DNA from 4 places in the Enterobacter sichuanensis genome. Region 3 is predicted to be linked to each of the others. Evidence: predicted binding sites of a transcription regulator. Region 3 holds the regulator's gene; each other region holds the start of a gene.
What was found. Region 3 encodes CRP, which controls carbon source genes, mostly activating them, when cyclic AMP is high. Its sites were predicted from a motif close to ATGTGANNNNNNTCACAT; they were not measured.
Positions count from the first base shown of each region.

Region 1: serC (3-phosphoserine/phosphohydroxythreonine transaminase) is a predicted target of CRP. The motif match lies at 2,796-2,813, and genes of this name have one in related genera.
Region 2: aaeR (HTH-type transcriptional activator AaeR) is a predicted target of CRP. The motif match lies at 2,189-2,206, and genes of this name have one in related genera.
Region 4: garD (galactarate dehydratase) is a predicted target of CRP. The motif match lies at 1,730-1,747, and genes of this name have one in related genera.

Region 1 is NZ_CP027986.1:1,574,636-1,579,405, reverse strand. Features, by position in the region: gene cmk ((d)CMP kinase) at 1-72, opposite strand, end outside; gene aroA (3-phosphoshikimate 1-carboxyvinyltransferase) at 258-1,541, opposite strand; gene serC (3-phosphoserine/phosphohydroxythreonine transaminase) at 1,608-2,696, opposite strand; gene C1N69_RS07420 (DUF421 domain-containing protein) at 2,859-3,551, opposite strand; gene ycaO (30S ribosomal protein S12 methylthiotransferase accessory factor YcaO) at 3,679-4,770, shown strand, end outside.
Region 2 is NZ_CP027986.1:4,207,927-4,212,696, reverse strand. Features, by position in the region: gene tldD (metalloprotease TldD) at 1-364, shown strand, start outside; gene C1N69_RS20400 (YagU family protein) at 413-1,027, opposite strand; gene aaeR (HTH-type transcriptional activator AaeR) at 1,245-2,171, opposite strand; gene aaeX (p-hydroxybenzoic acid efflux pump operon protein AaeX) at 2,351-2,554, shown strand; gene aaeA (p-hydroxybenzoic acid efflux pump subunit AaeA) at 2,562-3,494, shown strand; gene aaeB (p-hydroxybenzoic acid efflux pump subunit AaeB) at 3,500-4,770, shown strand, end outside.
Region 3 is NZ_CP027986.1:4,308,083-4,312,852, forward strand. Features, by position in the region: gene C1N69_RS20955 (hydrolase) at 1-752, shown strand, start outside; gene C1N69_RS20960 (YheU family protein) at 749-967, shown strand; gene C1N69_RS20965 (phosphoribulokinase) at 998-1,867, shown strand; gene C1N69_RS20970 (OsmC family protein) at 1,934-2,338, opposite strand; gene crp (cAMP-activated global transcriptional regulator CRP) at 2,650-3,282, shown strand; gene C1N69_RS20980 (YccS/YhfK family putative transporter) at 3,340-4,770, shown strand, end outside.
Region 4 is NZ_CP027986.1:4,100,984-4,105,753, reverse strand. Features, by position in the region: gene garD (galactarate dehydratase) at 46-1,617, opposite strand; gene garL (2-dehydro-3-deoxyglucarate aldolase) at 1,992-2,762, shown strand; gene garR (2-hydroxy-3-oxopropionate reductase) at 2,783-3,673, shown strand; RNA gene rnpB (RNase P RNA component class A) at 3,733-4,109, shown strand.

The sequences.
Region 1 (4,770 bases), 2.0 Mb from region 3:
CGCTTTGCACAGCGTACCTTTCCCTGCGCCACTAGGCCCATCAATGGTGATTACCGGGGCAACTGCCGTCATCTTTTTCTCCTTAAATAAGGCATACCGTTTACATAAACGCCGCGCATTATACGCGCCAACGTGCGCAACTGTTACCTTTGCGTGCAAATTAGGGAATTAATGAAGCAGAGTGTAGAAGAAATGCGCGTGAATGAACGTCAGGAAGCGTAAGCAAATGCCGCATCGGGCGATGCGGCACGCTGTTATCAGGCCAGCGTACTGATGCGGGCCAGCTGCTCGAAGTAGTCCGGGAAGGTTTTCGCCGTACATTTTGGATCGAGGATGGTCACCGCGGTATCGGACAGCGCCACCAGCGAGAAGCACATCGCCATACGGTGATCGTTGTAGGTCCCAATTTCCGCGAACTGCAGTTTTGCCGGAGGTGTAACGCGAATGTAGTCTTCGCCCTCTTCCACTTCAGCTCCCACCTTACGCAACTCGGTGGCCATTGCGAACAGACGATCGGTCTCTTTCACGCGCCAGTTGTAGATGTTACGCAGCGTGGTGGTGCCTTTTGCAAACAGCGCCGCCGTGGCGATGGTCATCGCCGCATCCGGGATATGGTTCATGTCCATATCAATGGCCTTCAATTCACCGTGTGTACAGGAGATGAAATCATCGCCCCAGGTGACAATGGCGCCCATTTTCTCCAGTACGTCAGCAAAACGAATATCGCCCTGCACGCTGTTACGGCCAATGCCGGTCACTTTCACCGTGCCGCCTTTAATCGCCCCGGCAGCCAGGAAATACGAAGCGGAAGAGGCATCCCCTTCCACCAGGTAATGGCCCGGAGACTGATATTGCTGGGCGCCGCGAACGACAAAACGCTGATAAGCCTGGTTTTCAACCTCTACACCGAAGGTCTTCATCAGATGCAGCGTAATATCAATGTACGGTTTGGAAACCAGATCGCCCTTAATAGTGATTACGGTATCCTGCGGTGCCAGCGGTGCGGTCATCAGCAGCGCCGTCAGGAACTGGCTGGATACGCTACCGTCAACCTCGACGTTACCGCCGGTAAAGCCCCCGCGCAGACGCAGGGGTGGATAATTCTCTTGCTCCAGATACTCAATCTGCGCGCCGCCCTGACGAAGGGCATCCACCAGATGGCCGATCGGGCGCTCTTTCATGCGCGGCTCGCCTGTCAGGACAATGTTGTTGCTGCCCAGACACAGCGCTGCCGCCAGCGGACGCATTGCGGTCCCCGCGTTACCCAGAAACAGTTCAAGCTCATCAGCCGAGCGTAGCGCGCCGCCGTTCCCCGTCACTTCGCAGCGGGTACGGTCGTCAGACAGCGTGTAATGAACTCCCAACGCTTTCAACGCATTGAGCATATGGCGCACGTCATCGCTGTCCAGCAGGTTCGTGAGGACGGTGGTGCCGTTTGCCAGAGCTGCCAGCAGCAGAGCGCGGTTCGAGACACTTTTTGAACCAGGCAGATTGATGGTGCCATCTACCCGCGCGATAGGTTGTAACGTCAGGGATTCCATGAAACTTATCTCAACTCAACATAATAAAAACCCCGCAGCAGGGCTACGGGGGTGAAAACAGCGCAATTAACCGTGGCGACGTTCGAAGTCAATCATGAAATCGGTCAGCGCTTTAACGCCTTCCAGCGGCATGGCGTTATAGATGGAGGCACGCATGCCGCCCACCACTCGGTGGCCTTTCAGCGCGTGCAGACCTGCCGCGAAGGACTCTTCCAGGAAGACTTTATCCAGGTTGCTGTCCGCCAGCTGGAACGGCACGTTCATGCGCGAACGGTTGGCTTTCGCCACATCGTTACGATAGAAATCGCTCTTATCAATCACGCCGTACAGCAGCTCGGCTTTCTGCTGATTAACCTTGTCCATCTGCGCCACACCGCCGTTTTGCTTCAGCCATTTGAAGACCAGCCCGGACAGGTACCAGGCAAACGTCGGCGGGGTGTTGAACATGGAGTCGTTATCGTTCAGCACGGTGTAATCGAGAATCGACGGGCAGGATTTATGCGCTTTACCCAGCAGGTCTTCGCGCACGATGACGATAGTCAGACCAGCAGGGCCGATATTTTTCTGCGCGCCCGCATAAATTACACCGTAGCGACTGACGTCAATTGGCGCAGAAAGAATGGTGGAGGAGAAATCTGCGGCAACCACTACGTCTTTGCCGAAGTTCGGGGTCTCGTCGATGGCGATACCGTCGATGGTTTCGTTCGGGCAGTAGTGAAGATACGCAGCGTTGTCAGAGAGTTGCCACTCGCTCATGGGCTTCACGGCGCGCAGACCGTCAACGGTCACTTTGGCGTCGATAACATTCGGCGTGCAGTACTTGTGCGCTTCTTTCACCGCACTGGCCGCCCAGTAGCCCGCATCAACGTAGTCTGCCGTCGTTTTATCACCAAGGATGTTCAGCGGCACGCCAGCAAACTGGCCGCGTCCGCCGCCATGGCAGAACAATACTTTGTAGTTCGAGGGAATATTCAGCAGATCGCGAAAATCCTTTTCTGCCTCTTCCGCCACCTGAATAAACTCTTTACCCCGGTGGCTGATTTCCATCACCGACGTCCCCAGACCGTTCCAGTCACAAAGTTCCTGTTGAGCCTGTTTAAGCACGTCTGCCGGTAACATTGCCGGACCTGAACTGAAATTAAAGACTTGAGCCATTTCCCCTCACCACGCTAAAAGCCATAAGTTATAACTGTGGATATCGGTTTTATCATTCAGTGACACGCGCCGCAATGTCTAAAACTTATGACCGGTGAAATGTGCCCCGCGTCACACAAAACAATCTGCCGCCTCGCTATCGCAAAACCGACAAAATGGCTGTCAGGTGATCCGTTTAGCCCGGCTAACCTTCGTCCATTCCGGATTTGCACAGCGAGGGCATAATTGACGATCGCCAGGCTTCATGGCCACAACATGGCTACATCTTACGCAAGCGTAATCGCCTGCTTCGGGGACCGTCCTGAAACGCTCGATCAGCATATCCGGCAAAATACAGAGACCGGGCTTTACGTCCTCATCAGCGTAGTAATAGACGCTGATCTGCCCGTTAGTTTCCATTATCGCCAGACGCACCTGCCCGAGCTGTTCCACGCTGTTCAGGCGCAGCTCCATAAAGAACTCAAACTCGGTCATATTGGCGCTCTGGACATTTTCCCAGGCCAGCTGACCGTCCTCGACGATCACGACCGGCTTTCCTTCAAGCAGATCCTCCAGCTTTTCGCTTTTCGACATCAGCCACATCACCAGGCGATAGAGGAGCGCCAGTGAGACAAAAACGATAAACACCGGCACCATCGGCACATCATCATAAAAAGCGACATCCCCCGCCGCTGAACCCAGCGTCAGGATGATCAATACTTCAAAAAGCGACATCTGCCGCACGCCGCGACGACCGGTGATTTTAAGAAACAGGAAGACCAGAACGAAGGTATACAGACTACGCAGCGCCACTTCGCCTAAAAATTCAGGAGGGACTTTATCAAACGCCATCCGCTGGAGATCGAATGCTTTCATTTTTCTATGCCTTAACAGTGAGTTACTGACAGTAAGCATAGCCCAGTCTTTTATTTTCGCCGGAGATAGCACCTGTCACGCAAAACCCGTATCATTGCGCGCTTTACGTACGATAAAAGTGAACGCCATGACTCAAACGTTTATCCCCGGCAAAGACGCCGCCCTGGAAGATTCCATCGCTCGCTTCCAGCAGAAACTGACCGACCTGGGTTTTAACATCGAAGAAGCCTCCTGGCTCAATCCGGTGCCGCATGTCTGGTCCGTACATATTCGCGATAAAGACTGTGCCCTGTGCTTTACCAACGGTAAAGGCGCGACAAAAAAAGCGGCACTGGCCTCTGCGCTGGGTGAGTATTTTGAGCGTCTGTCCACCAACTACTTCTTCGCCGATTTCTGGCTGGGTGAAACCATCGCTAACGGCCCGTTCGTTCACTACCCGAATGAAAAATGGTTCCCGCTGACCGAAGATGACGAACTGCCGGAAGGTATCCTGGATACGCGTCTGCGTGCGTTTTACGATCCCGAAAACGAACTGACCGCCAGCATGCTGATCGATCTGCAGTCCGGTAACGAAGATCGCGGTATTTGCGCCCTGCCATTCACTCGTCAGTCGGATGAACAGACCGTCTATATCCCGATGAACATCGTCGGCAACCTGTACGTGTCTAACGGCATGTCCGCCGGTAATACCCGCAATGAAGCGCGCGTGCAGGGTCTGTCTGAAGTCTTCGAACGCCACATTAAAAACCGCATTATTGCCGAATCCATCAGCCTGCCTGAAATTCCGGCAGACGTGCTGGCGCGTTATCCGGGCGTGGTGGAATCCATCGCCAAACTGGAAGCCGAAGGTTTCCCAATCTTTGCGTATGACGGCTCGCTGGGCGGTAAATACCCGGTTATCTGCGTTGTGCTGTTTAACCCGACAAATGGCACCTGCTTCGCCTCCTTCGGCGCACATCCGGACTTCGGCGTAGCGCTGGAACGTACCGTGACCGAACTGCTGCAGGGCCGTAGCCTGAAAGACCTCGACGTGTTTACGCCGCCAACGTTCGACGATGAAGAAGTGGCTGAGCATACCAATCTGGAAACCCACTTCATCGACTCCAGCGGTTTGATCTCATGGGATCTATTCAAACAGGACGCCGACTATCCTTTCGTGGACTGGAGCTTTGCCGGTACCACGGAAGAAGAGTTCGCCACGCTGATGGCCATCTTCAAA
Region 2 (4,770 bases), 100 kb from region 3:
GCGCATGACCAACACTTATATGCTGCCGGGCAAATCGACGCCACAGGAGATTATCGAATCCGTTGATTACGGTATCTTTGCGCCAAACTTTGGCGGTGGCCAGGTGGACATCACTTCCGGGAAGTTCGTCTTCTCCACGTCAGAAGCGTACCTGATCGAGAAAGGCAAAGTGACCAAAGCGGTGAAAGGCGCAACGCTGATTGGCTCCGGTATTGAAGCCATGCAGCAGATCTCCATGGTCGGTAACGATCTCAGGCTCGATAACGGCGTCGGCGTCTGCGGTAAAGAGGGCCAGAGCCTGCCGGTTGGCGTGGGCCAGCCAACGCTGAAAGTGGACAACCTGACGGTGGGCGGTACGGCCTGACCTGCGTCCACATAAAAAACAGGCGCTACCGGGTAGCGCCTTTTTTTTTTAACGTAAGTGACCCAGCGGTATCTCCGGATCCGGCTCGCGGGTGATGCGGTTGCGTAAATCGCGACGAATGATCTCGATCGACCAGAACCAGACCAGATGACCTACGATCTCTGACACGTGCTCATACCAGGGAAGTGCAAACAGCGGTGGTGTCAGCCCCATCAGCGGGAAGGAGATCATATGAACAAAAAGCTGGGCTAACGCACCCGCCAGCAAACCCTGCCAGAGTTTAATTTTCGGAAAAACTTCAGCAACTACACAATATCCCACCGCGAAGACAACGGAGAAAATAATATGTGTTACACCAACCCAGTTAAATATATGTCCGGCAAAGGTATAAACCGCCGCGTTAGGATCAACGACGCCCAGCCAGTCGCGTAAAAAAACATAAGGTGGGTTTAAGAAATTACGAGAGCAATCTATCTGACCTGCGGCTCTTATTAATTGCTCCGGCCCACAGGCGGCGTTGAATAAATCGGTGGGGCTTCGTGGCGGGAGGGGGACCTCGGCACCCCATTTAACAAACGCGGAGACAATCCCTGCAATCAAACCGATGAACGCGGCGAGTCCATAGCGCCTGCGTGACGGCGGTGTTTGTTCAAATATATTCATTTCTTTTCCTTGTTTAACGTCATCCTGCGGAATACATTTTATTATTCAAATCAGCAACAAATTAATAACAGTCTGAATGCCAGACTGTTATTAAGGTAAAGGGCAGGCGGCGGCAGTGTCAATTCGCTATTCCTGATAATGGCAAAAGAATATTCCTGGATGAAGGTCTGCTTCATCCTGAAATATTAATGGCGCGGATATTTCAGAAATTAATCACTTATTCCTTTCTTCTTCCCCGCATCCCCTGAAACAGCTCTGCCACGTCCACAAAATAGTCGGTCAGATAGTTAATACATACCTGTACCTTGAGCGGCAGCTTGTCTTTTTCGGTATACAGGGCGTACACCGGGCGCGGATCGGATTGATAGCGCGGGAACAGGATCTCCAGCACGCCGCTGTTGATCTCGTTGATCACCCACATCAGCGGCACGTAGGCGATCCCGGCCCCGGCCACCAGCCAGCGCGAAATGGTCATCGGGTCGTTGGTCACAAACCGGCCTTCCGGCAGCAGTCGGGTGGAGATCCCTTCCGGGGCAATCAGCTCAAATTCATTGTCGGGCCGCACGCTGTACTCCAGCCACGAGTGGTTGCTGAGATCGGCGGGTTTCTCGGGGACACCGTACTGTGCCAGATAGCTTTTTGAGGCGCAGACCACCATCGGCATGCTGCCCAGCCGACGCGAGAACAGGCTGGAATCCTGTAATGCACCGACGCGGATCACCACATCCAGCCCGTCGGCAATCAGATCCGGCGCCGGAATACCCGTCACCAGATTGACGGTCAGCCCCGGGTATTCTTTCAGCATATCCGCGGTCATGGCGGCGAGAACATTTTGTGCCATAGTTGAAGAACAACCAATGCGCAGGGTGCCAATAGGCGTGTTGTTAAAGGCGTAGAGTTGCTCGTGAACATCCTGCACTTCATGCAGCATGCGGCGACAGCCCTGATAGTAAATTTTACCCGCTTCCGTCAGCCCAATGCTGCGGGTACTGCGGTTGAGCAGCTTGACCTGAAGCTCATCTTCCAGTTTGGACACTGTCTGGCTGATGGATGAGACGCTCATCTGAAGCTGGCGTGCCGCCGCGGTAAAAGAGCCCAGTTCTACCACTTTGGCGAAGACCGACATGCGTTTTAAACGTTCCATTGTTCACTCTGGCTTAAAAGTGATTTAGATCACATATTATAGATAACAGCATAACAGTTACGTTAATATATTATTAATTACATAACGGCTGCGCCATTCCCGCCCGGCGTTTCTTGCTCTCCTGCGGTGGCGTACGCTAAAAAATTCTGAAGCCTGCACTCTCGCTTATCAAGGTCAACATGAGTCTGTTTCCCGTTATCGTGGTGTTCGGTCTGTCGTTCCCACCGATATTTTTCGAGCTGCTTTTATCACTGGCGATTTTCTGGCTGGTGCGCAAGGTGCTGGTTCCTACCGGGATCTACGATTTCGTCTGGCATCCTGCATTGTTCAATACCGCGCTGTATTGCTGCCTGTTTTACCTGATATCGCGCATGTTTGTCTGAGGTTGATGTGAAAACGCTAACAAGAAAAATCTCCCGCACCGCCATCACCATGGCGCTGGTTATCCTCGCGTTCATCGCTATTTTTCGCGCCTGGGTCTATTACACCGAATCGCCGTGGACGCGTGACGCGCGTTTCAGCGCGGATGTCGTGGCGATCGCTCCCGACGTGGCCGGGCTTATCACGGCGGTTAACGTTCACGATAACCAGTTAGTGAAGAAAGACCAGGTGCTGTTCACCATCGACCAGCCGCGTTACCAGAAGGCGCTGGAAGAAGCGGAAGCGGACGTAGCTTATTACCAGGCGCTGGCCGCAGAGAAACGTCGTGAGGCAGGGCGTCGTAATCAGCTGGGCGTTCAGGCGATGTCCCGCGAAGAGATTGATCAGTCCAACAACGTGCTGCAAACCGTACTGCACCAGCTGGCGAAAGCGCAGGCGACGCGCGATCTGGCGAAGCTTGATCTGGAGCGCACCGTGATCCGTGCGCCCGCTGACGGCTGGGTGACCAACCTGAATGTCTATGCCGGAGAATTTATCACCCGCGGCTCAACCGCTGTGGCGCTGGTGAAACAGAACTCCTTCTACGTGCTCGCCTATATGGAAGAGACCAAGCTGGAAGGCGTACGTCCCGGTTTTAGGGCGGAAATCACGCCGCTTGGCAGCAACCGCGTCTTTAAAGGTACCGTGGACAGCGTCGCGGCAGGGGTGACCAACTCCAGCAGCTCTAACGATGCAAAAGGGATGGCGACCGTCGATTCCAACCTTGAGTGGGTACGTCTGGCCCAGCGTGTGCCGGTGCGTATCCACCTGGATGAACAGCAGGGTAATGTGTGGCCTGCCGGTACCACGGCGACGGTGGTGATCACCGGGGAAAAAGACCGGGACGCCAGCCAGGACTCATTCTTCCGTAAAATTGCCCATCGCCTGCGCGAGTTTGGTTAACCGGTATGGGTATCTTTTCCATCGCCAGCCAGCACATTCGCTTCGCTGTGAAGCTGGCGTGTGCCATTGTGCTGGCGCTGTTTGTGGGCTTCCACTTCCAGCTTGAAACCCCTCGCTGGGCGGTGCTGACGGCGGCGATTGTCGCGGCGGGCCCAGCCTTTGCCGCGGGTGGGGAGCCCTATTCAGGCGCGATCCGCTATCGCGGGATGCTGCGTATCATCGGGACGTTCATCGGCTGTTTCGCGGCACTCACCATTATTATTCTGATGATCCGCACGCCGCTGCTGATGCTGATGGTGTGCTGCATCTGGGCGGGGTTCTGCACCTGGATCTCCTCGCTGGTGAAAGTCGAGAACTCCTATGCCTGGGGACTGGCGGGCTATACCGCGCTGATTATTGTCATCACCATTCAGTCCGAGCCGCTGCTCGCGCCGCAGTTTGCGGTTGAACGCTGCAGTGAGATTGTGATTGGTATCGTCAGCGCCATTGTCGCTGACCTGCTTTTCTCTCCGCGATCCATTAAACAGGAAGTAGATCGCGAGCTCGACGCGCTGATTGTGGCCCAGTACCAGCTGATGCAGCTATGCATTAAGCACGGTGACAGTGAAGAGGTAGATAAAGCCTGGAGTGGTCTGGTTCGCCGTACGCAGGCCCTGGAAGGGATGCGCAGCAACCTCAATATGGAGTCGTCGCGCTGGGCGCGCGCCAACCGTCGCCTTAAAGCGCTCAACACCGTCTCCTTAACGCTGATTACCCAGGCATGCGAAACCTACCTCATTCAAAACACCCGACCTGAAATGGTCACTGATACCTTTCGCGAACTGTTTGCCGAACCGGTGGAAACGGTGCAGGACGTGCACAAGCAGCTTAAGCGCATGCGCCGGGTCATCGCCTGGACCGGGGAGCGCGATACGCCGGTGACGATCTACACCTGGGTCGGCGCGGCGACGCGCTACCTGTTGCTGAAACGCGGCGTGATCGGTAACACTAAAATCAGCGCGGCGGAAGAAGAGGTACTGCAGGGGGAAGTGGTGATCAAGGCGGAATCTGCCGAACGTCATCATGCGATGGTCAACTTCTGGCGTACGACGCTGGCCTGCATGCTCGGCACGCTGTTCTGGCTGTGGACGGGCTGGACCTCCGGCAGCGGCGCGATGGTGATGATTGCCGTCGTTACCGCCCTTGCGATGCGCCTGCCTAACCCGCGTATGGTCGCCATTGATTTCCTGTACGGCACCATCGCCGCATTGCCGATAGGTGCGCTTTACTTCCTGGT
Region 3 (4,770 bases):
CGCATGGGTTAATTGAGGCGGCAAAAGCGCGCGGCTGGCTCGGCGTGGTGATGCATTTTCGCGGCTGTAGCGGCGAACCCAATCGTCAGAAACGCATTTATCACTCGGGTGAAACCGAAGACGGTACGTGGTTTTTGCACTGGCTGCGGGATAATTTTGGCAACGTGCCAACCGCCGCCGTGGGCTACTCGCTGGGCGGCAATATGCTGGCCTGTCTGCTGGCCAAAGAGGGCGAAAGCGTACCGCTGAATGCGGCGGTCATTGTCTCCGCCCCGTTTATGCTGGAGCAGTGCAGCTACCATATGGATAAAGGCTTTTCCCGCGTCTATCAGCGCTATCTGCTCAACCTGCTGAAAGCCAACGCGGCGCGTAAGCTGAAGGCTTACCCGGATACGCTGCCGGTCAGCCTGCGCCAGCTGAAAAAGGTGCGCCGAATTCGCGAGTTCGACGATCTGATCACCGCCAAAATTCACGGCTTCGCCGATGCGATTGATTACTATCGTCAGTGCAGCGCCATGCCGCTGCTCAGCAAGATCACGCAACCGACGCTGATCATTCATGCCAAAGATGACCCCTTTATGGATCACCACTCGATCCCCGCACAGGAGTTTCTGCCCGACAACGTTCACTATCAGTTGACCGAGCATGGCGGCCACGTCGGGTTTATCGGTGGCACGCTGCGCCGCCCGAAAATGTGGCTTGAGACGCGTATCCCTGACTGGCTAACCCCTTATCTGGACGGTGCAAAATGATTATTCCCTGGCAGGATCTGGCTCCCGAAACGCTCGATAATCTGATTGAAAGCTTTGTATTGCGCGAAGGCACCGATTATGGTGAACATGAACGCTCGCTTGAGCAAAAGGTCAACGATGTAAAGCGCCAGCTGAAAAGCGGCGACGTGGTGCTGGTGTGGTCAGAACTGCATGAGACGGTCAATATCATGCCCCGCAACGCGTTTCACGGCTGATCTTCCACCCTTTTCAGTCAGGGAGTTGTTATGTCTGCCAGACATCCGATTATTGCCGTTACGGGGTCGAGTGGTGCGGGAACCACCACCACCAGCCTCGCCTTTCGCAAGATTTTCGCCCAGCTGAATCTCCGTGCGGCGGAGGTCGAAGGCGACAGCTTTCACCGCTACACGCGTCCGGAGATGGATATGGCCATCCGTAAAGCGCGCGATCTGGGTAAACACATCAGTTACTTCGGCCCGGAGGCCAATGACTTCGGCCTGCTGGAGCAAACCTTTATTGAGTACGGACAGAGCGGCAAAGGGCAGTCCCGCAAGTATCTGCATACCTATGATGAAGCCGTTCCCTGGAATCAGGTGCCGGGCACCTTTACTCCCTGGCAGCCGCTGCCGGAACCTACCGACGTTCTGTTCTACGAAGGATTACACGGCGGCGTGGTTACGCCGCAGCACGACGTGGCGCGCCACGTGGATCTGCTGGTCGGCGTGGTCCCAATCGTCAACCTGGAGTGGATCCAGAAACTGACGCGTGACATGAGCGAGCGCGGCCACTCACGCGAGGCAGTGATGGACTCGGTGGTGCGTTCCATGGAAGATTACATCAACTACCTGACGCCGCAGTTTTCCCGCACCCATATCAACTTCCAGCGCGTGCCGACGGTGGACACCTCCAACCCGTTCGCCGCCAAAAGTATCCCGTCGCTGGATGAGAGCTTTGTGGTGATCCATTTCCGCAATCTCGAAGGCATTGATTATCCGTGGCTGCTGGCGATGCTGCAGGGCTCGTTCATTTCTCACATGAATACATTAGTGGTGCCGGGCGGAAAAATGGGACTGGCAATGGAGCTCATCATGACGCCGCTGGTACAGCGACTGATGGAAGGGAAGCAGATCGCATAATCATATTCCCTCTCCCTGTGGGAGAGGGTTAGGGTGAGGGCATCAACACGCACGATGCCCAATCAATCACGCCTCAATCACTTCATACGAATGGGTGATTTTTACCGCCTTCTCCAGCATTAACGCCACAGAGCAGTACTTCTCCGCCGACAGGTCCACCGCGCGTGATACCGCCGTGTCTTTCAACGCTTTGCCGGTCACAACAAAGTGCAGATTAATATGGGTGAACAGGCGTGGCGCCTCTTCACGACGTTCTGAGGTCAGTTTAACCTCGCAATCTGTCACGTCATGACGGCCTTTCTGCAGAATCGACACCACGTCAATGGCGCTGCATCCCCCTGCCGCCATCAGCACCATCTCCATTGGGCTTGGCGCTTTATCGCCGGAGTTGCCATCCATCAAAATCTGGTGTCCGGAAGCGGACTCGCCCAGGAACGTTAAACCTTCAACCCATTTCACGCGCGCTTGCATATTCTTAAACTCCAACGTTGCATTTTTGGTGACAGATTACGCGTGCGTTACATTTCTCGCAATGGAAGGCGACCTGCATCATGCTGAAGCGAGACACCAGGAGACACGCGGCGAAAGCTATGCTAAAACACTCAGGATGCTACAGTAATACATTGACGTTACACGTGTATGCAGAGGACATCAAACTTTACTGGCTGCGAAACGTTACGGTAGCCGACTTCCCAGGGTATGGGTAAGAATTCGATTGCAACCCCAGAGTCCGGATGCATCTGATGACTCTGGTGACAGCTTATAACAGAGGATAACAGCGCATGGTGCTTGGCAAACCGCAAACAGACCCGACTCTCGAATGGTTCTTGTCTCATTGCCACATTCATAAGTACCCATCGAAGAGCACGCTGATTCACCAGGGTGAAAAAGCGGAAACGTTGTATTACATCGTTAAAGGCTCGGTGGCAGTGCTGATCAAAGATGAAGAAGGGAAAGAGATGATCCTTTCTTATCTGAACCAGGGCGATTTCATCGGTGAACTGGGCCTGTTTGAAGAGGGCCAGGAACGTAGCGCCTGGGTTCGTGCAAAGACAGCATGTGAAGTGGCTGAAATTTCTTACAAGAAATTCCGTCAGCTGATTCAGGTTAACCCTGACATCCTGATGCGTCTTTCTTCCCAGATGGCGCGCCGTCTGCAGGTCACCTCTGAGAAAGTGGGCAACCTCGCCTTCCTGGACGTGACGGGCCGTATTGCACAGACGCTGCTGAACCTGGCGAAACAGCCAGACGCCATGACCCACCCGGACGGCATGCAAATTAAAATTACCCGTCAGGAAATTGGTCAGATCGTCGGTTGCTCCCGTGAAACCGTAGGTCGTATCCTGAAAATGCTGGAAGATCAAAACCTGATCTCCGCCCACGGTAAAACCATCGTGGTTTACGGAACGCGTTAATTCCGCTCAAACGGCGTGTCACCGCAAGGTGTCACGCCGTTTTTGTCTCTACTCCCCATGTGGCGCAGGCTGATCTATCACCCGGAAGTTAACTACGCACTGCGACAAACGCTGGTGTTGTGTCTTCCTGTGGCCGTAGGCCTGCTCCTCGGACATCTTCAGCAAGGTCTGCTCTTTTCTCTGGTGCCCGCCTGCTGCAACATTGCCGGTCTGGACACGCCGCATAAGCGCTTTTTCAAACGACTCATCATTGGCGGTTCACTGTTTGCCGGCTGTAGTCTCGCCGTGCAGCTTCTGCTGGCGCGCGATATTCCGCTGCCGCTGATCCTGACCGTGCTGGCGATGACCCTGGGTGTCACCGCCGAAATCAGCTCGCTGCACGCCCGTCTACTTCCCGCCTCGCTGATTGCGGCCATTTTCACGCTGAGCCTCGCCGGAAATATGCCGGTGTGGGAGCCGCTGCTGATCTACGCGCTGGGGACATTATGGTACGGGCTGTTTAACTGGTTCTGGTTCTGGCTGTGGCGCGAACAACCGCTGCGTGAATCCCTGAGCCTGCTCTATGTGCAGCTGGCGGAGTATTGTGAAGCCAAATACACCCTGCTCACCCAGCATACCGATCCGGAAAGATCGCTGCCCCCGCTGCTGACCCGTCAGCAAAAGATGGTGGATCTGATAAGCCAGTGCTACCAGCAACTGCATATGCTCGCCGCCAACCAGAATCACGAATATAAACGGCTGCTGCGCACTTTCCAGGTGGGGCTGGATCTGCAGGAACATATCTCCGTAAGTCTTCACCACCCGCAAGAGGTGCAAAAACTGGTAGAGCGCAGCCACGCTGAAGCGGTGATCCGCTGGAACGCACAGACCGTCTCCGCGCGCCTGCGGATCCTGGCCGACGATATTCTCTATCACCGCTACCCCACGCGCTTTAACATGGACAAACAGCTCGGCGCGCTGGAGAAAATCGCCCGTCAGCATCCGGATAACCCGGTCGGTCAGTTTGCCGCCTGGCACTTCAGCCGCATCGCCCGCGTGCTGCGTACCCAGCGCCCGCTTTATTCCCGCGATCTGATGGCGGACAAACAAAAACGGCTTCCGCTGTTGCCCGCGCTCAGAAGTTATCTGTCGCTTAAATCGTCCGCCCTGCGCAATGCCGCACGGATTAGCGTCATGCTCAGTGTCGCCAGCCTGATGGGCATGGCGCTGCATCTGCCGAAACCCTACTGGATCTTAATGACCGTGCTGTTTGTCACCCAGAATGGCTACGGCGCCACGCGGGTGCGGATTCTGCACCGGGCCGGCGGAACGATGGCGGGGCTGATTATTGCGGGCGTGACGCTGCACTTCCACGTGCCGGAAGGCTATACCCTGGCAGGAATGTTGGTGATTACGCTGGTGAGCTACCTGATTATTCGTAAAAACTACGGCTGGGCGATGGTGGGTTTTACGGTGACGGCGGTGTATACCCTGCAGTTGCTCACGCTC
Region 4 (4,770 bases), 210 kb from region 3:
GTTTTTACCCTCTCCCCTATGTGGAGAGGGTAGGGTGAGGGGAAATCACGTCACCGGCGCCGGGTTAAACACCGCCAGCTGGTTATGCAACCCCCATTGATCCGAGAATGTTTTCTTCCGTCCGCTCGCCACGTCCAGAATGAAGTGGAACAATTTCCAGCCCACCTCTTCAATGCTCTCTTCCCCGGTGGCGATGGTGCCCGCGTTGATATCCATTAAATCATACCAGCGGTTTGCCAGCTCGGTGCGTGTCGCCATTTTTATTACCGGCACTGCCATCAGGCCGTACGGCGTACCGCGCCCGGTGGTGAAGACCTGTACCGTAATGCCGGAAGCAACCTGCTGGGTACCACAGACGAAATCGCTGGCGGGGGTTGCCGCGTAGATCAGGCCGCGCTTCGTCGGGCGCTGGCCGGGAGAAAGCACCTCCGCAATCGCGCTCTGACCGGATTTGGCAATCGAGCCAAGGGCTTTTTCCACCACGTTTGCCAGACCGCCTTTTTTGTTGCCGGGAGAGGGGTTGGCGCTGCGGTCGGTTTTGCCCATATCGAGATAGTTATCGTACCAGGCCATCTCCTCAAGCAGGCGTTTGCCCACCTCTTCATTGACGGCGCGCGGCGTAAGCAGATGAATGGCGTCACGGACTTCGGTCACCTCGGAGAACATCACCGTGGCACCGCAGCGAACAAGCAGATCGGACGCATAGCCCACCGCCGGGTTGGCCGTCACGCCGGAGAATGCATCGCTGCCGCCGCACTGGGTGCCCACCACCAGTTCCGATGCCGGGCATGTTTCGCGCTGGCGTTGGTTGAGTTTGTCCAGATGGCGCTCTGCGACCTGCAGAATGTCGTCAACCATTGAGCGGAAACCGACGTGGCGTTCGTCCTGCAGGCGCACAATGCTGGCCTCATCGGCCGGGATGGCTTTGACATCTTCCGTGCCCTGCAGCAGGCGCTCGGGCTGGAGCTTTTCACATCCCAGGCCGATCACCATCACCTCGCCGCCAAAGTTCGGGTTGAGGGCGATATTGTGGATGGTCCGGATGGGCACGACGGCTGCCGGGGCGTTAATCGCCACGCCGCAGCCGTAAAGGTGGTTCAGGCCGACCACGCCGTCCACGTTCGGGTATTTCGGCAGCAGATCGCGTTCGATAATTTTCACCACGTAATCCACTACGCCCGCCACGCAGTGTACGCTGGTGGTAATGCCGAGCAGGTTTTTGGTGCCGACGCTGCCGTCCGTATTGCGATAGCCTTCGAAGGTATAGCCTTCCAGCGGGGGAAGCGGCTCCGGCACGCGGGTTGCCAGGGGCAGCGTATTCAGCGGCGGGGCTTCCGGTAGCTCAACCAGCGACTCCTCAACCCAGCTCCCCCTGGCAATGAAGCGCACGGCATAACCGATGACTTCACCGTAACGCACGATTTCGCTGTTAGCAGGAATATCCACCAGGGCGACTTTATGCCCCTGCGGAATATGCTCAATCAGTTCCAGTCCGTCCGGGAAGCGGGTTCCTGCTTTTAAGCCATTGTCGTTGACAATAATCGCCACATTATCGGTGTCGTGCACTTTTATATAGAACGCCGTCGGCGATGCGTGTCGAATTTCAATGTCGGCCATTGTTCACTATTCTCCGGCAAAGTGTCTGATAATAAATTCATCCAGTTTTCTAATGGTAGAAATTAATACGCGGCTTTCAGAAATAAAGCATGTCAGCAGATGACATATGAAAATGTGATCCCGATCGCTCCCGAACCAGTAATGCCTGATTCTGTGCATCAGCGCCCAGTGCTTTGTGCATATGCTCAAAATATTATCAAAATGCAACGTAATGCTTGAGCATTAAAACAATGTGTGGTCATGAATAGCGTCTTATACTGAATGACGATTTTATTACGCCAAACCAGGTCAGAATAATAAATATCATCCTGTCGCTGTGTCTGAATAAATAAAATGATATTGAACAAGGCTGCGGAATTAAAAAGGTAAACGCGATGAATAACGATATCTTCCCGAATAAGTTTAAAGCGGCCCTTGCGGCGCACCAGATTCAGATTGGCTGCTGGTCCGCGCTGGCAAACCCAATCAGCACGGAAGTGCTGGGACTGGCCGGGTTCGACTGGCTGGTGCTGGACGGCGAACATGCGCCTAATGATATCAGCACCTTTATTCCGCAACTGATGGCGCTGAAAGGCAGCCCGAGCGCCCCGGTAGTGCGTGTACCCACCAATGAGCCGGTGATCGTTAAGCGTCTGCTGGATATAGGTTTCTACAACTTCCTGATCCCGTTTGTGGAAACGGCAGAGCAGGCAGCGCTGGCTGTGGCCTCCACGCGCTATCCCCCGGAAGGGATCCGCGGCGTTTCCGTTTCGCACCGCGCCAACATGTTTGGCACCGTCCCGGACTACTTCGTGCAGTCCAACAGCAACATCACCATCCTGGTCCAGATCGAGAGCCAGCAGGGTGTTGATAACGTCGATGAGATTGCCGCCACCCACGGCGTGGACGGTATCTTCGTAGGCCCAAGCGATTTGGCGGCCGCACTCGGACACCTGGGCAATGCCGGTCATCCGGACGTACAACGTGCCATACAGCACATCTTTGCCCGCGCCAGCGCGCACGGCAAACCGAGCGGCATTCTGGCACCGGTTGAGGCGGATGCCCGCCGCTATCTGGAGTGGGGAGCCACGTTTGTTGCCGTCGGCAGCGACCTCGGCGTATTCCGCTCGGCCACGCAGAAATTAGCGGACGCTTTTAAAAAATAACCATCATTGAGGAAAAGACTATGACGCTGAAAGTGGGTTTTATTGGCCTGGGGATCATGGGTAAACCAATGAGTAAGAACCTCATCAAAGCAGGTTACTCACTGGTGGTATCCGATCACAATCCGCAGGCCGTGGCTGAGCTTATGGCGGCTGGCGCAGAAACGGCCACCACCGCCAAAGCCATTGCTGAGCAGTGCGATGTCATCATCACCATGCTGCCAAACTCACCGCATGTCAAAGAGGTCGCGCTGGGTGAGAACGGTATTATCGACGGTGCGAAGCCGGGCCTGGTGCTGATCGATATGAGCTCTATCGCGCCGCTGGCAAGCCGTGAAATCAGCGAGGCGTTAAAAGCAAAGGGCGTTGATATGCTGGACGCGCCGGTCAGCGGCGGTGAACCAAAAGCGATCGACGGCACGCTGTCGGTCATGGTCGGCGGTGAGAAAGCCGTTTTCGACAAATACTACGATCTGATGAAAGCGATGGCGGGCTCCGTGGTGCATACGGGGGACATCGGGGCGGGTAATGTGACTAAGCTGGCGAACCAGGTGATTGTGGCGCTGAACATTGCCGCCATGTCGGAAGCGCTGACGCTGGCAACCAAAGCGGGCGTCAACCCGGACCTGGTCTATCAGGCTATTCGCGGTGGGCTGGCGGGCAGTACCGTGCTGGATGCCAAAGCGCCGATGGTGATGGACCGGAATTTCAAACCTGGCTTCCGTATCGATCTGCACATTAAAGACCTGGCCAACGCGCTGGATACCTCACACGGCGTGGGAGCCCAGCTGCCGTTGACGGCGGCGGTCATGGAGATGATGCAGGCGCTGCGCGCGGATGGCCTGGGCACGGCCGATCACAGCGCGCTCGCGTGCTATTACGAAAAGCTGGCGAAGGTGGAAGTCGCCCGTTAATCGCGTCTTGCCTACACCTGAGGGTGACAGCGGCGCGCAAACCCTCTATACTGCGCGCCGAAGCTGACCAGACAGTCGCCGCTTCGTCGTCGTCCCCTTCGGGGGAGACGGGCGGAGGGGAGGAAAGTCCGGGCTCCATAGGGCAGGGTGCCAGGTAACGCCTGGGGGGGAAACCCACGACCAGTGCAACAGAGAGCAAACCGCCGATGGCCCGCGCAAGCGGGATCAGGTAAGGGTGAAAGGGTGCGGTAAGAGCGCACCGCGCGGCTGGTAACAGTCCGTGGCACGGTAAACTCCACCCGGAGCAAGGCCAAATAGGGGTTCACATGGTACGGCCCGTACTGAACCCGGGTAGGCTGCTTGAGCCAGTGAGCGATTGCTGGCCTAGATGAATGACTGTCCACGACAGAACCCGGCTTATCGGTCAGTTTCACTTCTTAGAAAACCCCGCTTCGGCGGGGTTTTTACTTTCCGGGTGTGTAGGTAGGGTAAGTGCAGCGCCACCCGGCAACCGTACAAACGACATCAATTCTCATATTTGCGACATTAAGCACATTTCACTGTTTTTGCCCCGTCAGTGTTCATCCCGCTTCTGTAGACGATCGTCATCACAAAATTTCACGCTAAAAAGTGGTCATTTTTTGGTATTGATAGTTTGTTATGATTGTTACCTTAATGATCTCGATTTTTTTCTCGTTTGATATAAACATATTGAAATTAAAAACATTCACTCCATGAATGTGTGACGTATTCCACTCTTTAACGCCAGTCTGTCCAATCACGTCTGAAAATTTTTAGAAATTAAAAGAATGTTTCAAAAGAGTAGTGGTTATTTATTGTCCTTTAATTGCCTGAAAGATCGTCTTTATTGATTTTTTTAATGCAGGAAAATTTATCCGTGTTATCGCCATAAAATAAATTTATTACCACGGTTTTTATTGATCAATATCAGCGTAATGGCGTGTTGTGATGTCGCTATGCTATTGATAATAAAGTATTTTAATGGGTTTTCATCCTGTCTGGTTTGGGTGCGAAAAGGTAAATTGTGAGTAACAGCACATACCCCCTGAAACATTATTGAGTAGAATCCACCCCGT